DNA from 2 places in the Pseudomonas rustica genome. Region 1 is predicted to be linked to the other one. Evidence: predicted binding sites of a transcription regulator. Region 1 holds the regulator's gene; the other holds the start of a gene.
What was found. The regulator FliA, encoded in region 1, starts transcription of late flagellar genes. The targets are predictions, from matches to a motif close to CTAAAGTTTNNNNNNNNNNNGCCGNTAA.

Region 1 (10,526 bases):
GGACGATCAACGCCGCAGGACCGTTGGCCAGCGCACCGATGTGGCCGCCCTCAAGGTAGTTGCCGCCGATGATGGCGACGAACGCCATGATGATCCCGATAAGGCTTAAAACATCCATCAGATACACGCCTCGACGATGTGCTTGCCGATCTCGTCCAGGCTGTACACCGCGTCGGCGAGGTCAGCTTTGACGATGGCCATCGGCATGCCGTAGATCACGCAACTGGCTTCGTCCTGCGCCCAGATCGAGCTGCCGCCCTGCTTGAGCAAACGCGCGCCTTCACGGCCGTCGGCGCCCATGCCGGTGAGCACCACCGCCAGAACTTTGTCACCGTAGGACTTGGCCGCAGAACCGAAGGTGATGTCCACGCACGGCTTGTAATTCAGACGCTCGTCGCCCGGCAGAATCTTCACCGCGCCACGGCCGTCGATCATCATTTGCTTGCCACCCGGCGCCAGCAACGCCAGCCCCGGACGCAGGATGTCGCCATCCTCGGCTTCCTTGACGGTGATGCGGCAGAGTTTGTCGAGACGCTCGGCAAACGCTTTGGTGAACGCCGCCGGCATGTGCTGGATCAACACGATCGGTGCCGGGAAGTTCGCTGGCAACTGAGTCAACACCCGTTGCAGCGCAACCGGACCGCCCGTCGAGGTGCCGATGGCAACCAGTTTGTAAGCCTTGCGTTTCGGTGCCGGCGACGAAGCGCTGGCGGCCGGTGCACGGGTTGCAACCGGAGCATGCACAGGCGCTGGCGCTGGACGCACCGCAGCGCTGGTGCTGTGGCTGCTGCTGTGGCTACTGAAACTTGATGCAGTCGGAGCAGGCGTCGGCGCAGGTGCAGGCGCAGCCACTGGAGCCGGCGCACTGTAAGCACTGAAACGACGATTGCTGCGCGAGATGCTGTGCACCTTTTCGCACAGCAGTTGTTTGACCTTCTCGGGATTGCGCGAGATGTCTTCGAAATTCTTCGGCAGGAAATCCACCGCGCCGGCGTCCAGCGCATCGAGGGTGACCCGAGCGCCTTCGTGGGTCAGCGAGGAGAACATCAACACCGGAGTCGGGCAGCGCTGCATGATGTGCCGCACCGCCGTGATGCCGTCCATCATGGGCATCTCGTAGTCCATGGTGATCACGTCCGGCTTGAGCGCCAGTGCCTGATCGATGGCCTCTTTACCGTTGGTTGCAGTGCCGACCACCTGGATGCTCGGATCCGCTGAAAGAATTTCCGAGACGCGGCGGCGGAAAAAACCCGAATCGTCCACCACCAGGACTTTGACTGCCATAAACACTCCATTAGGTGCAGCGGAGCGTGATCGCCCCGCCGCCCCGGATTCAAATACGCCGTGCGGCGTAACGCTTGAGCATGCTTGGAACATCGAGAATCAGCGCGATGCGGCCGTCACCGGTGATGGTGGCGCCGGACATGCCCGGAGTGCCCTGCAGCATTTTGCCCAATGGCTTGATGACCACTTCTTCCTGGCCGACCAGTTGATCGACGACGAAGCCGATCCGCTGAGTGCCCACCGAAAGGATCACCACATGGCCTTCGCGCTGCTCTTCGTGAGCGGCGGAGCTGACCAGCCAGCGCTTGAGGTAGAACAGTGGCAGCGCCTTGTCCCGCACGATCACCACTTCTTGGCCGTCGACGACGTTGGTGGTCGACAGGTCGAGGTGGAAAATTTCGTTGACGTTGACCAGCGGGAACGCGAACGCCTGATTGCCGAGCATGACCATCAACGTCGGCATGATCGCCAGCGTCAGCGGCACCTTGATGACAATCTTCGAGCCCTGGCCCTTGGTCGAGTAGATATTGATCGAACCGTTGAGCTGGGAAATCTTGGTCTTCACCACGTCCATGCCGACACCGCGGCCGGAGACGTCGGAGATCTCGGTCTTGGTCGAGAAACCCGGAGCGAAGATCAGGTTGTAGCACTCGGTATCGCTGAGGCGATCGGCCGCGTCCTTGTCCATAACCCCGCGTTTTACCGCGATGGCGCGCAGCACGTTCGGGTCCATGCCTTTGCCGTCATCGGAAATCGACAGCAGGATGTGATCGCCTTCTTGCTCGGCGGCCAGCACCACACGACCGCCACGGGCCTTGCCCGATGCTTCGCGTTCTTCCGGCGACTCGATGCCGTGGTCGACCGCGTTGCGCACCAAGTGGACCAGCGGATCGGCCAGGGCCTCGACGAGGTTTTTGTCGAGGTCGGTTTCTTCGCCGACCAGCTCCAGGTTGATCTCTTTTTTCAGCTGACGGGCCAGGTCACGAACCAGACGCGGGAAGCGCCCGAAGACTTTCTTGATCGGCTGCATCCGCGTTTTCATCACTGCGGTTTGCAGGTCAGCGGTGACCACGTCGAGGTTCGACACAGCCTTTTGCATGGCTTCGTCGCCGCTGTTCAAGCCCAGGCGCACCAAGCGGTTTCGCACCAGTACCAGTTCGCCGACCATGTTCATGATTTCGTCGAGACGTGCGGTATCGACGCGCACGGTGGTCTCGGCTTCACTCGCCGGTTTTTCCGGTGGCGGTGTTGCTGGCGCGCGGGCCGGAGCCGGTGCAGCAGCTTTGGGGGCTTCGGCTTTTGGCTCAGGCTTGGCGACAGGTTTCGGCGCTGCTGCGGCTGGAGCCTTGGCGACTGGCGTGGCCACCGTCGAAGCGCTGCCCGCAGAGGCGGCGCCGACGTCGGTGAACTTGCCTTTGCCGTGCAATTCGTCGAGCAGCGATTCGAATTCGTGATCGCTGATCAAATCGCTGCCGGCAGCGGCGGCCGCTGGAGCAGCAGGCGCAGGTGCCGAGGCAATCGCCGACTCCAGCGCTTCGACGGCGAAGTTGCCTTTGCCGTGCAACTGATCGAGCAACGCTTCAAATTCGTCGTCGGTGATGTCCGAGCTGTCGCCCGCTGCCGGAGCAACCGGAGCCGCTGGCGTCGCCGCTACAGCGTCCGGCGCGAACTGGCCTTTGCCGTGCAATTGATCCAGCAACGACTCGAATTCGGCGTCGGTGATTTCATCGCTGGCGGCGCTATCGGTCACCGGCGCTGGCGGGGCTTCGGCTTGTGCCTTGACGGCATTCAGCGAGTCCAGCAGTTGTTCAAATTCGTTGTCGGTGATGTCGCCCGAATCGCTTTCGGCGACCGGCGCTTCAACGACTTCTTCGACCGCGACGGCATCCGCCGATTGCGGCTCGGCCAGACGTGCCAGCGCTGCCAGCAGCTCAGGCGTTGCAGCGGTGATCGGTGCGCGTTCACGCACCTCAGTGAACATGCTGTTCACCGCGTCCAGTGCTTCCAGCACCACGTCCATCAGTTCTGCATCAACGCGACGCTCACCCTTGCGCAGGATGTCGAACACGTTTTCGGCGATGTGACAGCACTCCACCAGCTCATTGAGCTGAAGGAAGCCGGCGCCCCCTTTTACAGTGTGGAAACCGCGAAAAATTGCATTGAGCAGATCCGCGTCATCCGGTCGGCTTTCCAGCTCGACCAGTTGCTCGGACAGTTGCTCAAGAATCTCGCCGGCCTCAACCAGGAAATCCTGAAGGATCTCTTCATCGGCGCCGAAGCTCATTAATGGGGTGCTCCTAACAGGTCTAAAAACCTAAACTCAAAATCCAAGGCTGGATAACAAATCGTCCACATCGTCCTGACCGGACACAACGTCTTCTCGTTTATCGGCATGAATCTGCGGACCTTCACCCTGCGAGAGATGTTTTTGTGGATCTTTTTCTGCAAGCATCGCGGCGCGGTCATGTTCGATGCCCGCAAAGCGGTCCACCTGACTGGCCATGAGTACGAGTTTGAGCAAATTGCTTTCGACTTCGGTGACCAGTTGGGTCACGCGTTTGATCACCTGACCGGTGAGGTCCTGGTAATCCTGGGCCAGCAAAATGTCGTTGAGATTGCTCGACACCGCACGGTTGCCCGTGTGGCTGCGTGACAGAAAACCGTCGACCCGGCGCGCCAGTTCGCGGAACTCTTCAGCCCCGACTTCGCGGCGCATGAAACGGCCCCAATCCGTGCTCAGAGCCTGGGCTTCTTCAGCCAGACCATTGACCACCGGCGTGGCGCTTTCCACCAGATCCATGGTGCGGTTGGCCGCAGCTTCCGTCAGCTTGACCACATAGCCCAGACGTTCGGTGGCGTCGGTGATTTGCGACACTTCCTCGGCCTGCGGCATGTGCGGATCGATCTGGAAATTGACGATCGCACTGTGCAGTTCGCGTGTGAGCTTGCCCACTTCCTGATACAGGCCGCGGTCACGGGTCTGATTGAGCTCATGGATCAGTTGCACAGCGTCGCCGAACTTGCCTTTTTCAAGGCTCTCGACCAGTTCGACCGCGTGTTTTTTCAGGGTCGATTCGAAATCGCCCTGTGAAAATTCTTTATGCTCCATAGCTCCCCCGCGCGTTCATCAGCCGATGCGTTCGAAAATCTTCTCGATTTTGTCTTTCAGCGCCTGAGCCGTGAAAGGTTTGACGACGTAGCCGTTCACACCGGCCTGAGCGGCTTCGATGATCTGCTCGCGCTTGGCTTCAGCAGTCACCATCAATACCGGCAGGTGCTTGAGCTTTTCATCGGCACGCACGTGACGCAGCAGGTCGATACCGGTCATGCCCGGCATGTTCCAGTCCGTTACCAGAAAGTCGATGCTTCCGCTGTTGAGCACTGGAATGGCAGTGGTGCCATCGTCAGCCTCGACGGTGTTGGTGAACCCAAGATCACGCAGCAGGTTCTTGATGATCCGCCGCATCGTTGAGAAGTCATCAACGATGAGGATTTTCATGTCTTTGTTCAATTCGACCTCCAAGCAGTCTTAAACGCGCCCAGCACCTGGACGCGCCACTTCAATCAATCGGCGCAGCACTCGAAGACTGTCTGGAGCACAACAGAGCAAGACCGGTGCCGTTCATCACCGCACCAGCCTCGTTCGCAGTGTCCCCACACTGCCTTCAGCGCGCTCGCCACTCCCCCAAACGCCCCCGCAAACGGGCCGCGCACTGGCTGTGTAACTGGCTGACCCGCGATTCACTGACGCCAAGGACTTCACCGATTTCCTTGAGGTTCAGCTCTTCGTCGTAGTACAGCGCCAACACCAGTCGCTCACGCTCCGGCAAATTGGCAATCGCGTCCGCCAGCGCCGCCTGGAAGCGTTCATCTTCCAGATCGCGTGACGGCTCAAGATGAGCACTCGCGCCATCCTCGTGCAGCCCTTCGTGTTCGCCGTCCTGCAACAGATCGTCGAAACTGAACAGGCGACTGCCCAAGGTGTCATTCAAAATCCCGTAGTAATCGTCGAGACTCAATTGGAGTTCGGCCGCAACTTCGTGATCTTTAGCATCACGGCCGGTTTTAGCTTCAATTGAGCGAATTGCGTCGCTGACCATCCGGGTATTGCGGTGAACCGAGCGTGGCGCCCAATCCCCTTTGCGCACTTCGTCGAGCATCGCGCCGCGGATTCGAATGCCCGCGTACGTTTCGAAACTGGCGCCTTTGCTGGCGTCGTATTTGGTCGAGACTTCAAGCAGGCCGATCATCCCGGCCTGGATCAGGTCTTCAACCTGCACACTTGCCGGCAACCGCGCCAGCAAGTGATAGGCAATGCGTTTGACCAGCGGCGCGTAACGCTCGATCAGTTCGTACTGAGCGTCGCGTGCCGACTTCTTGTAGTAATTCATACCGCTAGCGGTCATAGCACGGGCCCTGCCGTTTGCTGCACGAGGCGCTCGACAAAAAACTCAAGGTGGCCGCGCGGGTTGGCGGGCAGCGGCCAGGTGTCGACCTTTTGCGCGATGGCCTTGAACGCCAGCGCGCACTTGGAACGCGGGAAGGCTTCATAGACAGCGCGCTGCTTCTGCACCGCTTTGCGCACGCTTTCGTCGTAAGGGACGGCGCCGACGTATTGTAAGGCGACGTCGAGGAAGCGATCCGTGACCTTGGTCAACTTGGCGAACAGGTTGCGACCTTCTTGCGGGCTCTGCGCCATGTTGGCGAGGACGCGGAAGCGGTTCATGCCGTAATCGCGGTTGAGCAGTTTGATCAGTGCGTAAGCGTCAGTGATCGAGGTCGGCTCATCGCAGACCACCAGCAACACTTCCTGCGCTGCGCGAACGAAACTGACTACCGAGTCACCAATACCTGCAGCGGTGTCGATCACCAGAACGTCGAGATTGTCGCCGATGTCACTGAAGGCCTGAATCAGGCCGGCGTGTTGCGCCGGGCTCAGATGAACCATGCTCTGCGTGCCGGACGCGGCCGGTACGATGCGGATCCCGCCGGGACCCTGCAACAGTACGTCGCGCAGCTCACAGCGGCCTTCAATGACATCGGCCAGAGTGCGTTTGGGTGTCAGGCCCAGCAGAACGTCGACGTTCGCCAGTCCCAGATCGGCGTCCAGCAGCATGACCCGACGGCCAAGCTCTGCCAGCGCCAGAGACAAGTTCACTGACACGTTAGTTTTGCCGACGCCACCTTTGCCGCCGGTCACCGCGATCACCTGTACGGGATGCATGCTGCCCATGTTATTTCTTTACCTTGTCTTGCATAGACGGAGGCCACATTACTGGCTGCGCGTTCACAAACGGAACAATGCATGGCAGACCATCGATGTAGGTACAAAAACTGTTCATGAATACCTCAGCCTACCTGCTTGGTGGGGCTGTGGTAGATATCAGCGAACATGTCAGCCATGGCTTCTTCGCTGGGTTCTTCCTGCATTTGCACGCTGACGGCGCGGCTGACCAGTTGATGACGACGCGGCAGATGCAAATCATCCGGAATCCGTGGGCCATCGGTCAGGTACGCGACCGGCAATTCATGACTGATCGCCAGGCTTAACACTTCGCCAAGGCTGGCCGTTTCATCCAGTTTAGTCAGGATGCACCCGGCGAGCCCGCAACGCTTGTAACTGTGATAAGCGGCGGTTAGAACCTGTTTCTGGCTGGTGGTTGCCAAGACCAGATAATTTTTTGAACGGATGCCACGCCCGGCGAGGCTTTCGAGCTGCATGCGCAGGGCCGGATCGCTGGCTTGCAGGCCGGCGGTATCGATCAGCACCACGCGTTTGCGCAGCAATGGATCCAGCGCCTGCACCAGCGACTGGCCCGGATCAACGTGGGTCACCGGCACATTGAGAATGCGGCCCAGGGTCTTCAGTTGTTCCTGCGCGCCGATGCGGAAGCTGTCCATGCTCACCAGCGCAACATTCTGCGCGCCGTATTTCAGCACATAACGTGCGGCCAGTTTCGCCAGCGTGGTGGTCTTGCCCATGCCGGCAGGGCCGACCATGGCGATCACACCGCCCTCTTCCAGCGGCTCGACTTCCGGCACGGCAATCATTCGCGCCAGATGCGCGAGCAGCATGCGCCAGGCCTGACGCGGCTCTTCGATATCGCTGATCATCGACAGCAGATCACGCGACAGCGGGCCAGACAGACCGATGCGTTGCAGACGGCGATACAGATTGGCTTGCGCCGGACGGCTGCCCTGCAGTTGATTCCAGGCCAGTGTGCCGAGCTGCACTTCCATCAGCTCGCGCAGGCTGTTCAATTCAAAACGCATCGAATCCAGGGCGCGTGGATCGACGCCGCCGGAGGACTGCGCCGGTGCCGGGGCTGGACGCGCTGGCGCGGCGTAGGTCGGCTCGGTCAGCGGTTCAGCGGCGGTCAACGGCAGGCCAGCGGTGAGTGGCAGGCCGGCAAAGATCTGGCGATTGCTATTGCCATCGGCTTCGCCACGCAGGCTCAGCTCGGCCTGGGCGGTGACGATGCGCGACTGGGTCTTGCGCAGCTCGTCTTCGAGCTCCATGTTCGGAACCCGTGGCGCCAGCGCCGACAATTTGTAATCGAGCGCAGCCGTCAGCTCGACACCGCCGGCAATGCGGCGGTTGCCAATGATGGCGGCATCTGCGCCCAGCTCATCACGAACCAGCTTCATGGCCTGACGCATATCGGCGGCGAAAAAACGCTTAACTTGCATGAACCACTACCTCAGCCGTTGGGCCCTACTGTCGCAACAATTGTCACTTGCTTGTTGTCCGGTATTTCCTGGTAGGCCAGCACGTGCAATCCAGGGACTGCGAGGCGGCCAAAGCGCGAGAGCATCGCGCGCACCGGGCCTGCTACCAACAGGATCACCGGCTGACCTTGCATCTCCTGACGCTGCGCCGCTTCGATGAGCGAACGTTGCAGCTTCTCGGCCATGCTTGGCTCCAGCAGAACGCCCTCTTCCGAGCCTTGTCCTGCCTTCTGCAGACTATTGAGCAATATCTGTTCCAACCTTGGTTCCAGGGTGATCACAGGCAGCTCGGACTCAGTGCCTACAATGCTTTGGACGATGGCGCGCGATACGCCAACCCGCACCGCAGCCACCAGCGCGGCGGTATCTTGACTCTTGGCCGCGTTGTTGGCGATGGCTTCGGCAATACTGCGGATGTCACGCACCGGCACGTGTTCGGCCAACAGCGCTTGCAATACTTTAAGCAGTTGCGACAACGAGACCACGCCCGGCACCAGCTCTTCAGCCAGTTTCGGCGAGCTTTTGGCCAGCAATTGCATGAGTTGCTGCACTTCCTCGTGGCCGATCAGCTCACTGGAGTGTTTGTACAGAATCTGGTTCAAGTGCGTCGCGACCACGGTGCTGGCGTCGACCACGGTGTATCCGAGAGACTGCGCCTGCGCACGCTGGCTGATTTCGATCCACACCGCTTCCAGCCCGAAAGCCGGATCTTTGGCGTTTATGCCGTTAAGCGTGCCGTATACCTGCCCCGGGTTGATCGCCAGTTCGCGATCCGGGTAGATCTCGGCTTCGGCGAGGATCACGCCCATCAGGGTCAAACGGTAGGCGCTTGGCGCCAGGTCGAGGTTGTCGCGGATATGCACGGTCGGCATCAGGAAGCCCAGATCCTGCGAGAGCTTCTTGCGCACGCCCTTGATCCGCGCCAGCAATTGACCACCCTGATTGCGATCCACCAGCGGGATCAAGCGGTAGCCGACTTCCAGACCAATCATGTCGATCGGTGTCACGTCATCCCAGCCCAGCTCCTTGGTTTCCATGGCGCGGGCCGGCGACGGCAGCAGCTCCTGCTGGCGTTTGACCTCTTGCAGCGCTTCAACCTTGGCGACGTTCTGCTTCTTCCAGAACAAGTACGCGCCGCCAGCGGCCAGTGCGGCCATGCTGAGGAACGAGAAGTGCGGCATGCCCGGCACCAGGCCCATCACCGCCATCAAACCGGCCGCCACCGCCAGCGCTTTTGGCGAGGCGAACATCTGGCGATTGATCTGTTTGCCCATGTCTTCCGAACCGGAAGCACGGGTCACCATGATCGCCGCAGCTGTAGATAACAACAGTGATGGCAATTGCGCCACTAAACCGTCACCGATGGTCAGCAAGGCGTAAACCCGGCCGGCATCGCCGAAGCTCATGTTGTGCTGGAAGATACCGACGGCCATACCGCCGATGAGGTTAATGAACAGAATCAGCAGGCCGGCGATGGCGTCACCGCGCACGAACTTGCTGGCACCGTCCATCGAACCGTAGAACTCAGCCTCTTGGGCGACTTCCTGACGGCGCATCTTCGCCTGGTTCTGGTCGATCAAACCGGCGTTGAGGTCGGCGTCGATCGCCATTTGTTTGCCGGGCATCGCGTCGAGGGTGAAGCGCGCGCTCACCTCGGAGATCCGCCCGGCACCCTTGGTCACCACGACGAAGTTGATGATCATCAGGATCGCAAACACCACGATACCGACCACATAGTTACCGCCGATCACCACCTCACCGAAGGCCTGAATCACCTTACCGGCCGCGGCGTGGCCGTCCTGACCGTGGAGCATCACCACCCGCGTGGAAGCCACGTTCAACGCCAGCCGCATCAACGTCGCGACCAGCAGAATCGTCGGGAACACCGCAAAATCCAGCGGCCGCAGCGCGTACACGCAGACCAGCAGCACGACGATCGACAACGCAATGTTGAACGTGAAAAACACGTCGAGCAGGAACGGCGGGATCGGCAACATCATCATTGCCAACATGACCAGCAGCAACAACGGCACGCCCAGATTGCCTCGCGAGAGGTCATTCAGGTTTGTGCGGGCACTGTTGATTAACTGAGAGCGATCCACCGGTTTTCCCCGTTCCTTTAAAGCAAACTTTTGACGCCCAGAGCAGGCGCACGGCGGCTATTGCAAGAAGCCTTCCAACTTTTGCACAGACAAAAAAGATCGCAGCCCGACGCGCGCCCTGTAGGAGCTGCCGAAGGCTGCGATCTTTTGATCTGGCTTTTTGAAAGTCAAAAGATCGCAGCCTTCGGCAGCTCCTACAGGAAGGTATTCAATTTCAGGCACAAAAAAACCGCCACCCCGTTCAATCGGGGCGGCGGTTTTTTATTTCGTCACGGTGCCAGCTTAAGGAAATGCCGGACTCAACCAGCCTCGTGAATCAGCTCCGCGCCAATATCACCAAACGCTAACTCGCGCCCAATCACATACTGCGTGCCGGTATACATCGGTTTCCCCTCCACCGACACCAACGGC
Region 2 (10,526 bases), 2.2 Mb from region 1:
AGTGCTGGTGTCGGCCATGTCGCTTTCCGGCAGCGCCATCGAGGTGACTTTGCCCGGTGTCGGTTGCGACCAGTACAGGGCGAAACGGCCCTTGTCGTTGCTGCCCAGTTCGGCCTGGTTGGCGAACAGTTCGTCCTTGCCGTCCAGTGCATTGGCTTCGAACACCAGCGACAGACCGAGCAGATCCGGGTTGGCTTGCAGCGCGGATTTGACCTGACGGGTCATGTCTTCGCGCAGGTCGAAAGCGTCGAGGAAGCGTTTTTCGGCTTGCTCGCGGAGGAACAGCACCTGACGCGAAAAACCGTGGCCGTATTGATAGGCGTCCATGAATTGCTGGCGAATGCCCGCCGATTGCACTTCGCCCTGGGATTCGATGCGCGCCTGCGCCGACTCGGTGAGCATCTCCATGCTCGAAGCTTTCACCAGTGCGGAACTGTGCTCCATGCGATACAGCGAAAGACCCACCAACAGGGTCACGATACCGGCCAGGCAAAGGCCGGCGAGCAGGGTGATTTTCCATTGGATGGAAAGTTGTCTGAGCGACATGGAGACGTCCTTATTCGATAAATATCTGCGACTTTGCACTGTAACGGCCGCAAATCGGCTTTCTTTATCCCTGAAACACAATTGCCCCATGTTCCTTCTGTAGGAGCTGCCGAAGGCTGCGATCTTTTGATTGATCGTTCCAACGCTCCGCGTGGGAATGCAGCCCGGGACGCTCCGCGTCCCAAAGCGGACGCAGAGCGTCCATTGAGGCGTTCCCACGCAGAGCGTGGGGACGATCAAAAACAACATCAAAAGATCGCAGCCTTCGGCAGCTCCTACAGGGCATGGCTTTGACAAGGGGAGTTCGCTGCGGCACAGTGCGCGCCCTTCTAATAAGACCCTCTTTGCAAATCCGCCGGTTTAGCGTTGGCGGACTCATTCTGTCTGGCGGTCGGTTGTCCACCGCAGTGTTTTTTGAGGTAGTGAAATGAATGCAGTCATAGCGGCGGTCGGCGTCATGCTGATCCTCAGCCTGTCGCGCGTGCACGTGGTGATCGCTTTGATCGTCGGCGCGCTGGTCGGCGGCCTGACCGGTGGTTTGGGTATCGACGCCACGCTCAAGGCGTTCAACAGCGGCCTGGGCGGCGGCGCGACCGTGGCGTTGTCCTACGCGTTGCTCGGTGCTTTCGCCGTGGCGATTGCCAAATCGGGCCTGGCCCACGCATTGGCCGACAAGGCGCTGGCGATGGTCGATCGTCAACATTCGAGCGGTGGCGGCAGTGTCAAATGGCTGCTGATCGGTCTGTTGTGGGTGGTCGCGATTGCTTCGCAGAACATCCTGCCGATCCACATCGCCTTCATTCCACTGCTGGTGCCGCCACTTCTATATGTACTGACCAAGCTGCAACTCGACCGCCGCTTGATCGCCTGCGTCATGACCTTCGGTCTGATCACGCCGTACATGGTGTTCCCGGTCGGCTTCGGCAACATCTTCCTCAACCAGATCCTGCTGGCCAACGTCAGCAAGGCCGGCGTCGACATCAGCCAGATCAATGTCATGCACGCCATGGCCATTCCGGCGCTGGGCATGGTCTTCGGTCTGTTGGTGGCGGTGTTCTTCAGCTACCGCAAAAAGCGCGTTTACGATCTGGAAAAGATCGAGCAGGTCGAGCAGGTCAGCGTTGCCTACAACCCGAAAACCATTGGCATTGCCGGTCTGGCGATTGCTGCGGCGTTCATCATTCAGTTGCTGCTCGACTCGATGATTATCGGCGCGCTCGCCGGTTTTCTGATCTTCTCGGCGTCGGGCATTGTGAAGTGGCGTGAAACCGACGACCTGTTCACCGAAGGCATGAAGATGATGGCGATGATCGGCTTCATCATGATCTCTGCCTCGGGTTTTGCCGAAGTACTGAAAGCCACCGGCGAAGTGCGCACGCTGGTCGAAAGCGCAGCGGCGTGGATCAATCACAGTCGGGCGATTGGCGCGTTGTTGATGTTGCTGGTGGGCCTGATGGTAACCATCGGGATCGGTTCGTCGTTCTCGACGGTGCCGATTCTGGCGGCGATTTTCGTGCCGTTGTGCGTGCAGCTCGGCTTCAGCCCGATGGCGATCGTGTGCATCGTCGGCACCGCCGGGGCATTGGGCGATACCGGCTCGCCAGCGTCGGACTCGACACTGGGGCCGACCTCCGGTTTGAACGTTGATGGCCAGCATCACCATATCTGGGACACCGTAGTGCCGACGTTCCTGCACTACAACCTGCCGCTGCTGGCGTTCGGCTGGGTGGCCGCGATGGTGTTGTGATTTAGCCTCTGAAGATCAAAAGATCGCAGCCTTCGGCAGCTCCTACAGAGATCAATGTAGGAGCTGCCGAAGGCTGCGATCTTTTTTTGCGGGTTCAACTTTTGGTGGTGCGTGCCGTTAAAGCCTTTAACCACGCCAATAAAACCAAAAGAGTGAGCCCCCAATGCGCCTGAGCCTCAAGGCTAAAGTCCTGTCCCTCGCCGTCCTCCCGGTGCTGCTCTTTGCGCTGGTCATCAGCCTGACCACGCTGTTCATCCTCCAGCAACAGGCGCACAACGAGGTCGAGCAGACCCGCGAGCGCCTGCTCGGCGACGCGAAAGCCACCCTGCAAAGTTACGTCGCCGTGGCCATGACCACGATCAAACCGCTGTACGACGCTGCCGCCCCCGGCGATGACGCGGCGCGCGCGCAGGCGATCAAATTGCTCTCGGGCATTCGCTACGGCAAGGACGGCTACTTCTTCGGCTACGACTCCGAGACCGTGCGCCTGTTCAAGGCTAACGATCCGGAAGGCGTGGGCAAAAGCTTCAAGGACAACCGCGACCCGAACGGCGTTTACGTCAACCAGGGCCTGGTGAAAGTGGCGAAGGACGGCACGCACTATCTGCAATACAGTTCGCCGCTGCCGGGCAATGCGCAGGTGCTTGTGCCGAAACTCGGCTACACCGAATACCTGGCGAAGTGGGACATGGCGGTCGGTACTTCGGTCAACCTCGACGGCATCGAAGCGCAAGTGGCGCTGGTGCAAACGCAAGTGCAGGAACGCATGCAAGGCGTGGTGCTGAGCATCGTTGGCGTCGCGGTGGTGGTGCTGTTGGTGATCGCGGCGGCGGGCATGCTGCTGGCCAATACCATTTTGCGTCCGCTGACGCTGATGAAGGCGAATCTCGATGACATCGCGGCGGGCGAGGGCGATCTGACCCGTCGTCTGAACATCACCAGTCAGGACGAACTCGGCGAACTGGCCGGCTCGTTTAACCGCTTCGTCGACAAGATTCACGGACTGGTGCGGCAGATCACCGAGATGACCACGCAACTCACCGGGCTGGTGACGCAAGTCTCGGATCAGGCGCAGCGCTCGGATCAGGCGATGGAGCGCCAGCGTCACGAGACCGATCAGGTGGCGACGGCGATCAACGAAATGTCTGCCGCCGCGCAGGAAGTGGCGAAGAGCGCGCAGAACGCCGCTGTCGCTGCGCAACAGACTGACGAAGAAGGCCAGAGCGCCAAACGCGTGGTGGCGGGCAGCATCAAACAGATTCATGCGTTGGTCGATGACATCCGCAGCAGTGGCGTGTCGCTGGACAGCTTGCAGCAGGACGTGAGCTCGATTGTCGGCGTGCTCGGGGTGATTCGTTCGATTGCCGAGCAGACCAATCTGCTCGCACTGAACGCAGCGATCGAAGCGGCGCGGGCCGGTGAGGCCGGGCGCGGGTTTGCGGTGGTGGCGGATGAAGTGCGCGCGCTGGCCAGTCGCACGCAGATCAGCACCCAGGAAATTCAGGGGATGATCGATCGCTTGCAGGCCGGGACGCAGTCGGCGGTGGAAGCGATGCGCCGATCCAGTGAAGCGGGCGACGGCACGTCGGCGCAGGCCAATCAGGCCGGGGCTTCGCTGGACACGATGGCGTCGTTGATTGCGACGATCAACTCGATGAACGCGCAGATTGCCAGCGCGGCGGAAGAGCAGACGGCGGTGGCGGAAGAGATCAATCGCAGCGTGCACCAGATTGCGGTGGCGGTGGACAGCGTGGCGGATGAGACGCAGTTGGGGGCGCAGACTTCGCGTAGTTTGGCGGATCTTGGTCAGCGGCTTGGCAAGCTCGTTGGCCAGTTTCGTATCTGACGTTTTACGCAGCCCACTGTAGGAGCTGCCGAAGGCTGCGATCTTTTGATTGTGTTTTTAAAAGACAAGAGCAAAAGATCGCAGCCTTTGGCAGCTCCTACAGGGGTTACGGTCTGTCCCAATAGGGCACTTCGCCGAAGCACTCGATGAAGAAGTCGATAACGGTGCGCACCTTCACCGACAAGCGCCGACTCCCCGGCCACAGCACCGCAATCTGCTGCGGCTCCAGACTGTTCGACACCTGATACTCGCCCAACACCGGCACCAACGTGCCTTCGCGCACCGCCTCGCCAATCAGCCACGACGGAAACATCACCAGCCCCAAGCCCTGTTCAGCGGCTTGGGTGAGGGTGTCGGCGTGGTTGCCGGTGATCGGGCCTTTGACCGAGTACGGCGTCCAGTCCTGCCCGTCGCGGCGGAAAAACCAGCGCTGCAATCCGGCCGCGCCTTTGTACGCCAGGCACTGGTGTTGCGCGAGATCGTCAGGGTGTCGCGGGATACCATGTTTTTGCAGATACGCCGGGCTGGCCGCGACCTGAAAGCGGTGCGGCGCCAGAATCCGCGCTTGCATGCTGGAGTCATGCAGCGGGCCGATGCGGAACAGCAGATCCGCGCCTTCTTGCAGCGGGTCGACGTAATGGTCGGTCTGCTGAATATCCAGTTGCAGCTTCGGATAGCGCGCGCACAACTTGCCCAGCCACGGCGTCAGATGGCGCTGGCCGAACACCACCGGGGCGTTGATGCGCACCAGGCCGGTGGGTTCGCTTTGCTGTTCCTGCAACGCTTGTTCGGCTTCTTCCAATTGCACCAACACCAGCCGCGCGTGATGGCCGAGCATGCGCCCAGCCTCGGTCGGCGTGACGGCGCGGGTGTGGCGGTAGAGCAATTGCTGATTCAGCGCTTGCTCCATCAACTGGATCTGCCGCGAAATCGAGGAGGGCGCCACGCCTTCGCGACGGGCGACTTCGGAAAAACTGCCGTGATCGAGCACGGTCACAAACAGTCGCAGCGCTTTGAATCCGAGTTCGTTGAGGCCGTGCATGGTCTGTCCTGCTGTGCGTGTTGCGCAAAAGTGTTGTCCGGATGCTCCCATTTATCGCACAGCGACGCCAGCCGATAATCCGCGCCATTGTTGACTGGGCTGGATTGTATTTATGCAAACGTTGGATGAAGTGAGTGTTGCGCCGCCGGTGGCCAAACCGGGGTTGCGCTTGTTGTTGCTGCCGCTGGTGATTCTGGCGGGGATGGGTTTGTCGGTGGAGGCGGGTTTGCTCGGGCCGTTGGGTGCGCAGGTCGGGCATTTGTGGGCGACGTTGAGCATCTTCGGGGTGGGCTCGGCGATTCTGTTTTTGCTGCTGTTGTTTGCGGGGCCACAGAAAGGGCCGGCGCTGAACACGCTGCCGCGCTGGCAGTTGATCGGTGGTTTGCTCGGGCCGATTTATGTGGTGGTGCTGACCCTGGCCACGCCGCACATTGGTATCGCCATGACGATGATCGCGATTCTTTCCGGGCAGGTCGGTAAGAGTGTGTTGATCGATCATTTCGGCTGGTTCGGGGCGACGCGCAAGAAGGTCAATGGTGAGCGTTGGTTGGCGTTGCTGTTGATTGTCGCGGCACTTGTTTTGATTGCGCGGGGTTGATGATGAATCTGATTATTTTGTTGGCTGTGGTGGTAGCGGCGGGGGCGGTATTAAGTGTTCAGGCGGCGATCAATGGGCGCTTGGGGGAAACCGTTGGTGTCTTGCGCAGTAGTTTGTTGACGTTTGCTGTGGGTGCGTTGGTGACCGGGTTGTTGATTTTGTTTTTTGAACCGGCGCATGCGGTGGGGTTGATGGATGTGCCGAAGTGGCAGTTGAGTGGGGCGCTGTTTGGGGTGGTTTATATGATTGTCATGGTGGGCGCGGTGCCTCGTGTGGGGACGGCGGTGGCGACGGTGGCGGTGATTGTCGGGCAGTTGGGGATGGGGATGTTGATTGATAATTTTGGCTGGTTCGGGAATCCGGCGATTGAGTTGTCGGGGAGTCGGGTGTTGGCGATGGTGCTTTTGGCGGGGGCTTTGGTGTTTATGTATCGGAGTAGTGTGCGTAGCTCTGATTGATTTTGTTTTGGGGGTGTGGGCATATCCGTTGCTGCGGTGATGGCTGGTTATGGTTCCGCCCTTACGGCGGGTCACTTTTGGCAAACGCCCCAAAAGTAACCAAAAGGTCTGTGCCCTGACGTTCGGCCCTCGCTGTGGCTCGGGTTCCTTCGCTCCGGGATCGATCCGGGGGGCAGCGCCTACGGTTTGCTTCGCTGCACCTCCTCTCGCTGTGTTTGGCTACGCCAAACGGTCGCTGCGCTCCCACCCCCGGATCGATCCCTCCACTCAGCCTGCCGACGGGCTCTAAGATCAAAAGCAGGCGAGCTGACACTCGGCCTATTGAGTGGTGAGGAGCGGGGCGCGCACGGCTTTTTGATTTGCGTTGGATTCGCCCCTCACCCCAGCCCTCTCCCGAGGGAGAGGGGGCCGATTGGTGGGCTTTTCAGAATGTGTGTTCGACTCGGTATCCCAAGTCGGCGAATTTCGCCCAAACACCCTGATCAGTCCCCTCTCCCTCCGGGAGAGGGCTAGGGTGAGGGGCTTTTGATCTGGCTCTTGATCTGGCTCTTGATCTGGCTCTTGATCTGGCTCTTGATCTGGCTCTTGATCTGGCTCTTGATTTTGGCCCCCATCGGCAGGCCGAGCGTAGGTGTTCATCCGGGGTAGGCGCGCAGCGCCGTGCGGCGTAGCCGCATACATCGAGAGGAGGTGCAGCGAAGCAAACCGTAGGCGATGCCCCCGGATGGACACCGTAGCGAGGGAACACTGAGCCTCAGCGAAGTGCCGTACGCCGGGGGCCAAGCCTTTTGCTTACTTTTCGGCGTCTGGAAAAGTGAGTCGCTGTAAGAGCGAAACCGCCAGAAGCCCCACCCGCAGCAACGGATATGCCCCCAAAACCCCAAAGCCCCAAAATCCCAAAACCCCCAAAAACCCAAACAAGCAAAATCAAAAGATCGCAGCCTTCGGCAGCTCCTACACTGGTAATCACGGCTTACCTAAAAGCCACAGACAACCACCACCCCAAGGAGTCTGCCCCCATGCCCGATAGAAAATGCGATTGCCCAAACTGCAAATGCACCATCAAAGAAGGCGATCATGCCTACGCCGTACACGGCAAACACTACTGCTGCGAAGCCTGCGCCCACCACCACAAAGGTGGCGAAGAATGCTCAAGCAAAGGCTGCCACTGCGCACATCCCAAATAAACACAGGCAAAAAAAAGTGGAGCCTAATCAGGCTCCACTTCCAGTTTCAGACTTTCATCATCCAGCCGCTCCGTATGCCGAACCGTGCCTTGCAATCGCCGCCCCTCAACCCGAACCACCACGGTTTTCGCCTGGTCGAGGTCTTCCGGTAACGGCGCTGGCACTCTCAGGGCGAAGCAATACGGATCATCGTCGACCGCTTCCAGACCCACGCGGCAATCCACGCTTTTGGTGATACGCCCAAACAATGTGTCGAGGCCGTAATCCAGATGCGCCGGGCTGCTGCTGAAATCGATCATGGTTGCATTCCCCCGAATGTTCGCGTGCAGGCTGAGCTTAGCTGGTCGGTCGCCAGACGACGTTTTCCACGCCGAATTTTTCCGCCATCGGTTTGCTGGTCTTCTGTACTTTTTCACGGCCAAAGCGCGGAATGCGACCCACGCCGGCATCGCAACTCGCCCAATGCCACGCCTCGGTATTGTCCATTTTGTCCGAGCGGATAATGAACGACTTGGCTGTGCCGTGAAGGGTGTACTCGATGACGTAGAGTTTTGCGTTGTTCATAAAGCCCGTATTCCTCCCTGTGGTAATAGAGGGATCGCTGAGCACCGGGAAAATTCATTCGGATTGTCCGACGGTATCTATCGTTGGCGAGGTTTCGGGCGACTGGTTACCATGGCGCCTCCACCAACCCCAATGAATGCTCGCCATGGCCCTCGCCACGCCCCCCGATTTCACTGACATCGATGTGCCCGTGCAACCGCTGGCGCGCACGTATCCGCGCGGGTTGTTTATCGAGCCGCATCAGCATGACTGGGGCCAGTTGCTGTACGCGATGAGCGGGGTGATGTGGGTCGAGACGCCGCATGAAGCGCTGGTGGTGCCGCCGCAGCGCGCGGTGTGGTTGCCGCCGGGGGTGCCGCACGGGATTCGCGTGGTGTCGGATTTGCAGATGCGCAATATCTACCTGCGCCCGGCGCTGGCGGCGACGCTGGATCAGACGGTGCAGGTGATCGAGGTCGGTGGTTTGCTGCGCGAGTTGATCGTCGGGCTGGTGGAGCAGGGCGACAGCGGTGAGCCGGCGTATTACGAGGCGCTGGTTGGTTTGGCGTTGCTGGAGTTGCAGCGCGCAAGGCGTTCGCAGCTGAAAATCCCGATGCCGGATGACTCCGATCGGCGCCTGATGAATCTTTGCCAGGCAGTGATGGCCGCGCCGTCGCTGGAGATCCCGTTCGAACAGCACGCGGAAAACGCCGGGGCCAGCGTGCGCACGTTGGCGCGGTTGTTCAAGGACAGTCTGGGCATGGGCTTCGCCGAGTGGCGGCGGCAGGTGCAACTGGCGACGGCGGTGGCGGAGTTGATTCAGGGTGTGGCGGTGAGTGTGATTGCCCGCGAACTCGGCTATTCACCGAGCAGCTTCAGCGACATGTTCCGCCGCGAACTGGGCGTCGCCCCGTCTCAGTTCAACACCCAATGCGGATGAGCAGCCTTGCCTAAAACCTGTAGGAGTGAGCCTGCTCGCGATAGCGGTGTGTCAGTTTACGTACGAGTGACTGACACACCGCTATCGCGAGCAGGCTCACTCCTACAAGGGATCGTGTTGGTTCGGCAGGTTTGTCCGAAATTCAGAAGTCCTTGGCCGACGCCATCCATCCCGCCTCCCTACACTCTGCCCATTCCTTTCAAACGGCAGAGTTCTCCCCATGAACTACCTGATTTCGCTGGCCATCGGTCTCGGTGTTGGCCTGTTGTACGGCGCGCTCGACTTCCGTTCTCCCGCGCCGCCGGCCATCGCGCTGGTCGGTCTGCTCGGCATGCTTGCGGGTGAGCAGCTGTGGCCGATGGGCCGGCAATGGGTCGCCGCTTGGTTGTCCTGAATCTTCTTTTCTCCTTCGGTGAATCACTCCATGAAAGCACTGCAATTCGATAAAACCGGCGACCTGTCCTCCCTGCGCTTCGTCGAGGTGCCGACCCCGGTTGCTGGCGCCGATGAAGTCCTGGTGCAGATCAAAGCGGCCGGGCTCAATCCCAGCGACGTGAAAAATGTGCTCGGACGTTTCCCCTACACCACGTTGCCACGGATTCCCGGGCGCGATTTCGCCGGTGTCGTGGTCGAAGGCCCGCAAGCGTTGATCGGTCAGGAAGTCTGGGGCACGGGCCGTGAGCTGGGCTTTTTCGCCGACGGTTCCCACGCGCAATTCGTCAAACTGCCGGCCAACGGTGTCGCCCTCAAGCCGTCGCGCCTGAGCTTCACCCAGGCTGCCAGCCTCGGCGTGCCGTACACCACGGCGTGGGATGCGTTGGAGCGCAGCCTCGTCAAAGCCGACACGCGTTTGCTGGTGATTGGCGGCGGTGCGGTCGCCACAGCGGCACTGGCCCTGGCCAAAGTGCGCGGTGCAAAAATCCTGGCAGCGGCGCGGCGTCCGGAGCAGGTGGCGGAGTTGCAAGCGCAGGGCTACCAGACGATTCAACTGGATAAACCCGAAGACCTCGGTGCGCAGGTCAACGCGGTGTATCAGGGCGGCGCTGAAGTGATCTTCGACACCACCGGTTTCTGGCTGCCCGCTTCGGTGGCGGCGCTGGCAATCTTCGGCCGAATCGCAATCATCGCCGCACCGGTGGACGGCCAAGTGCAGTTGCCGGCACTGGCGTTGTATCGCAAGGGCGGTTCGGTGGTCGGCGTCAACACATTGCTCTACGGCGTCGAAGCCTGCGCAGCGATGTTGAACCAGTTCGGCCAACTGTTCGATGAAGGCTCGCTGCCGTTGCCGCAAGGCCTGGTCGAATCACCACTGGCCGAAGGCCTGGCGCGCTACACCGAAGTCAACGAGGGCGGCGGCGACAAAATCATCCTGATTCCCTGATCCACCCAAATTCCCCTGACAACGCAAAACCTGTAGGAGCCGAGCTTGCTCGCGAAAGCGTTGGATCAGCCAACATCTCAGTCGACTGACCTACCGCCTTCGCGAGCAAGCTCAGCTCCTACAAGGGACTGTGTCGTCTGGGGTTACGCTGGCATTTCCAGATTATCCAGCGCCCGATTCACCGCCAGTTCCCCGAGCATCACCACCTGCTGAATCCCCAGCAACGTGTGGCGATACG

Region 2: a site for FliA is predicted at 2,387-2,414, ahead of ACP3TY_RS07625 (methyl-accepting chemotaxis protein). Genes of this name have one in related genera too.

Annotation. Positions count from the first base shown of each region.
Region 1 covers NZ_CP188200.1:3,825,880-3,836,405, forward strand. The annotation lists gene ACP3TY_RS17320 (flagellar motor protein) at 1-118, opposite strand, end outside; gene ACP3TY_RS17325 (protein-glutamate methylesterase/protein-glutamine glutaminase) at 118-1,284, opposite strand; gene ACP3TY_RS17330 (chemotaxis protein CheA) at 1,334-3,568, opposite strand; gene ACP3TY_RS17335 (protein phosphatase CheZ) at 3,605-4,393, opposite strand; gene ACP3TY_RS17340 (chemotaxis response regulator CheY) at 4,412-4,783, opposite strand; gene fliA (RNA polymerase sigma factor FliA) at 4,950-5,690, opposite strand; gene fleN (flagellar synthesis regulator FleN) at 5,687-6,517, opposite strand; gene flhF (flagellar biosynthesis protein FlhF) at 6,634-7,974, opposite strand; gene flhA (flagellar biosynthesis protein FlhA) at 7,986-10,115, opposite strand; gene ACP3TY_RS17365 (hypothetical protein) at 10,415-10,526, opposite strand, start outside.
Region 2 covers NZ_CP188200.1:1,611,738-1,622,263, forward strand. The annotation lists partial or broken gene ACP3TY_RS07615 (HAMP domain-containing protein) at 1-795, opposite strand, end outside; gene ACP3TY_RS07620 (Na+/H+ antiporter family protein) at 974-2,293, shown strand; gene ACP3TY_RS07625 (methyl-accepting chemotaxis protein) at 2,457-4,139, shown strand; gene ACP3TY_RS07630 (LysR family transcriptional regulator) at 4,246-5,181, opposite strand; gene ACP3TY_RS07635 (DMT family transporter) at 5,294-5,779, shown strand; gene ACP3TY_RS07640 (DMT family transporter) at 5,779-6,237, shown strand; gene ACP3TY_RS07645 (metallothionein) at 7,257-7,424, shown strand; gene ACP3TY_RS07650 (hypothetical protein) at 7,448-7,723, opposite strand; gene ACP3TY_RS07655 (DUF6555 family protein) at 7,761-7,988, opposite strand; gene ACP3TY_RS07660 (AraC family transcriptional regulator) at 8,125-8,907, shown strand; gene ACP3TY_RS07665 (DUF1427 family protein) at 9,128-9,301, shown strand; gene ACP3TY_RS07670 (quinone oxidoreductase family protein) at 9,332-10,288, shown strand; gene ACP3TY_RS07675 (DUF6124 family protein) at 10,432-10,526, opposite strand, start outside.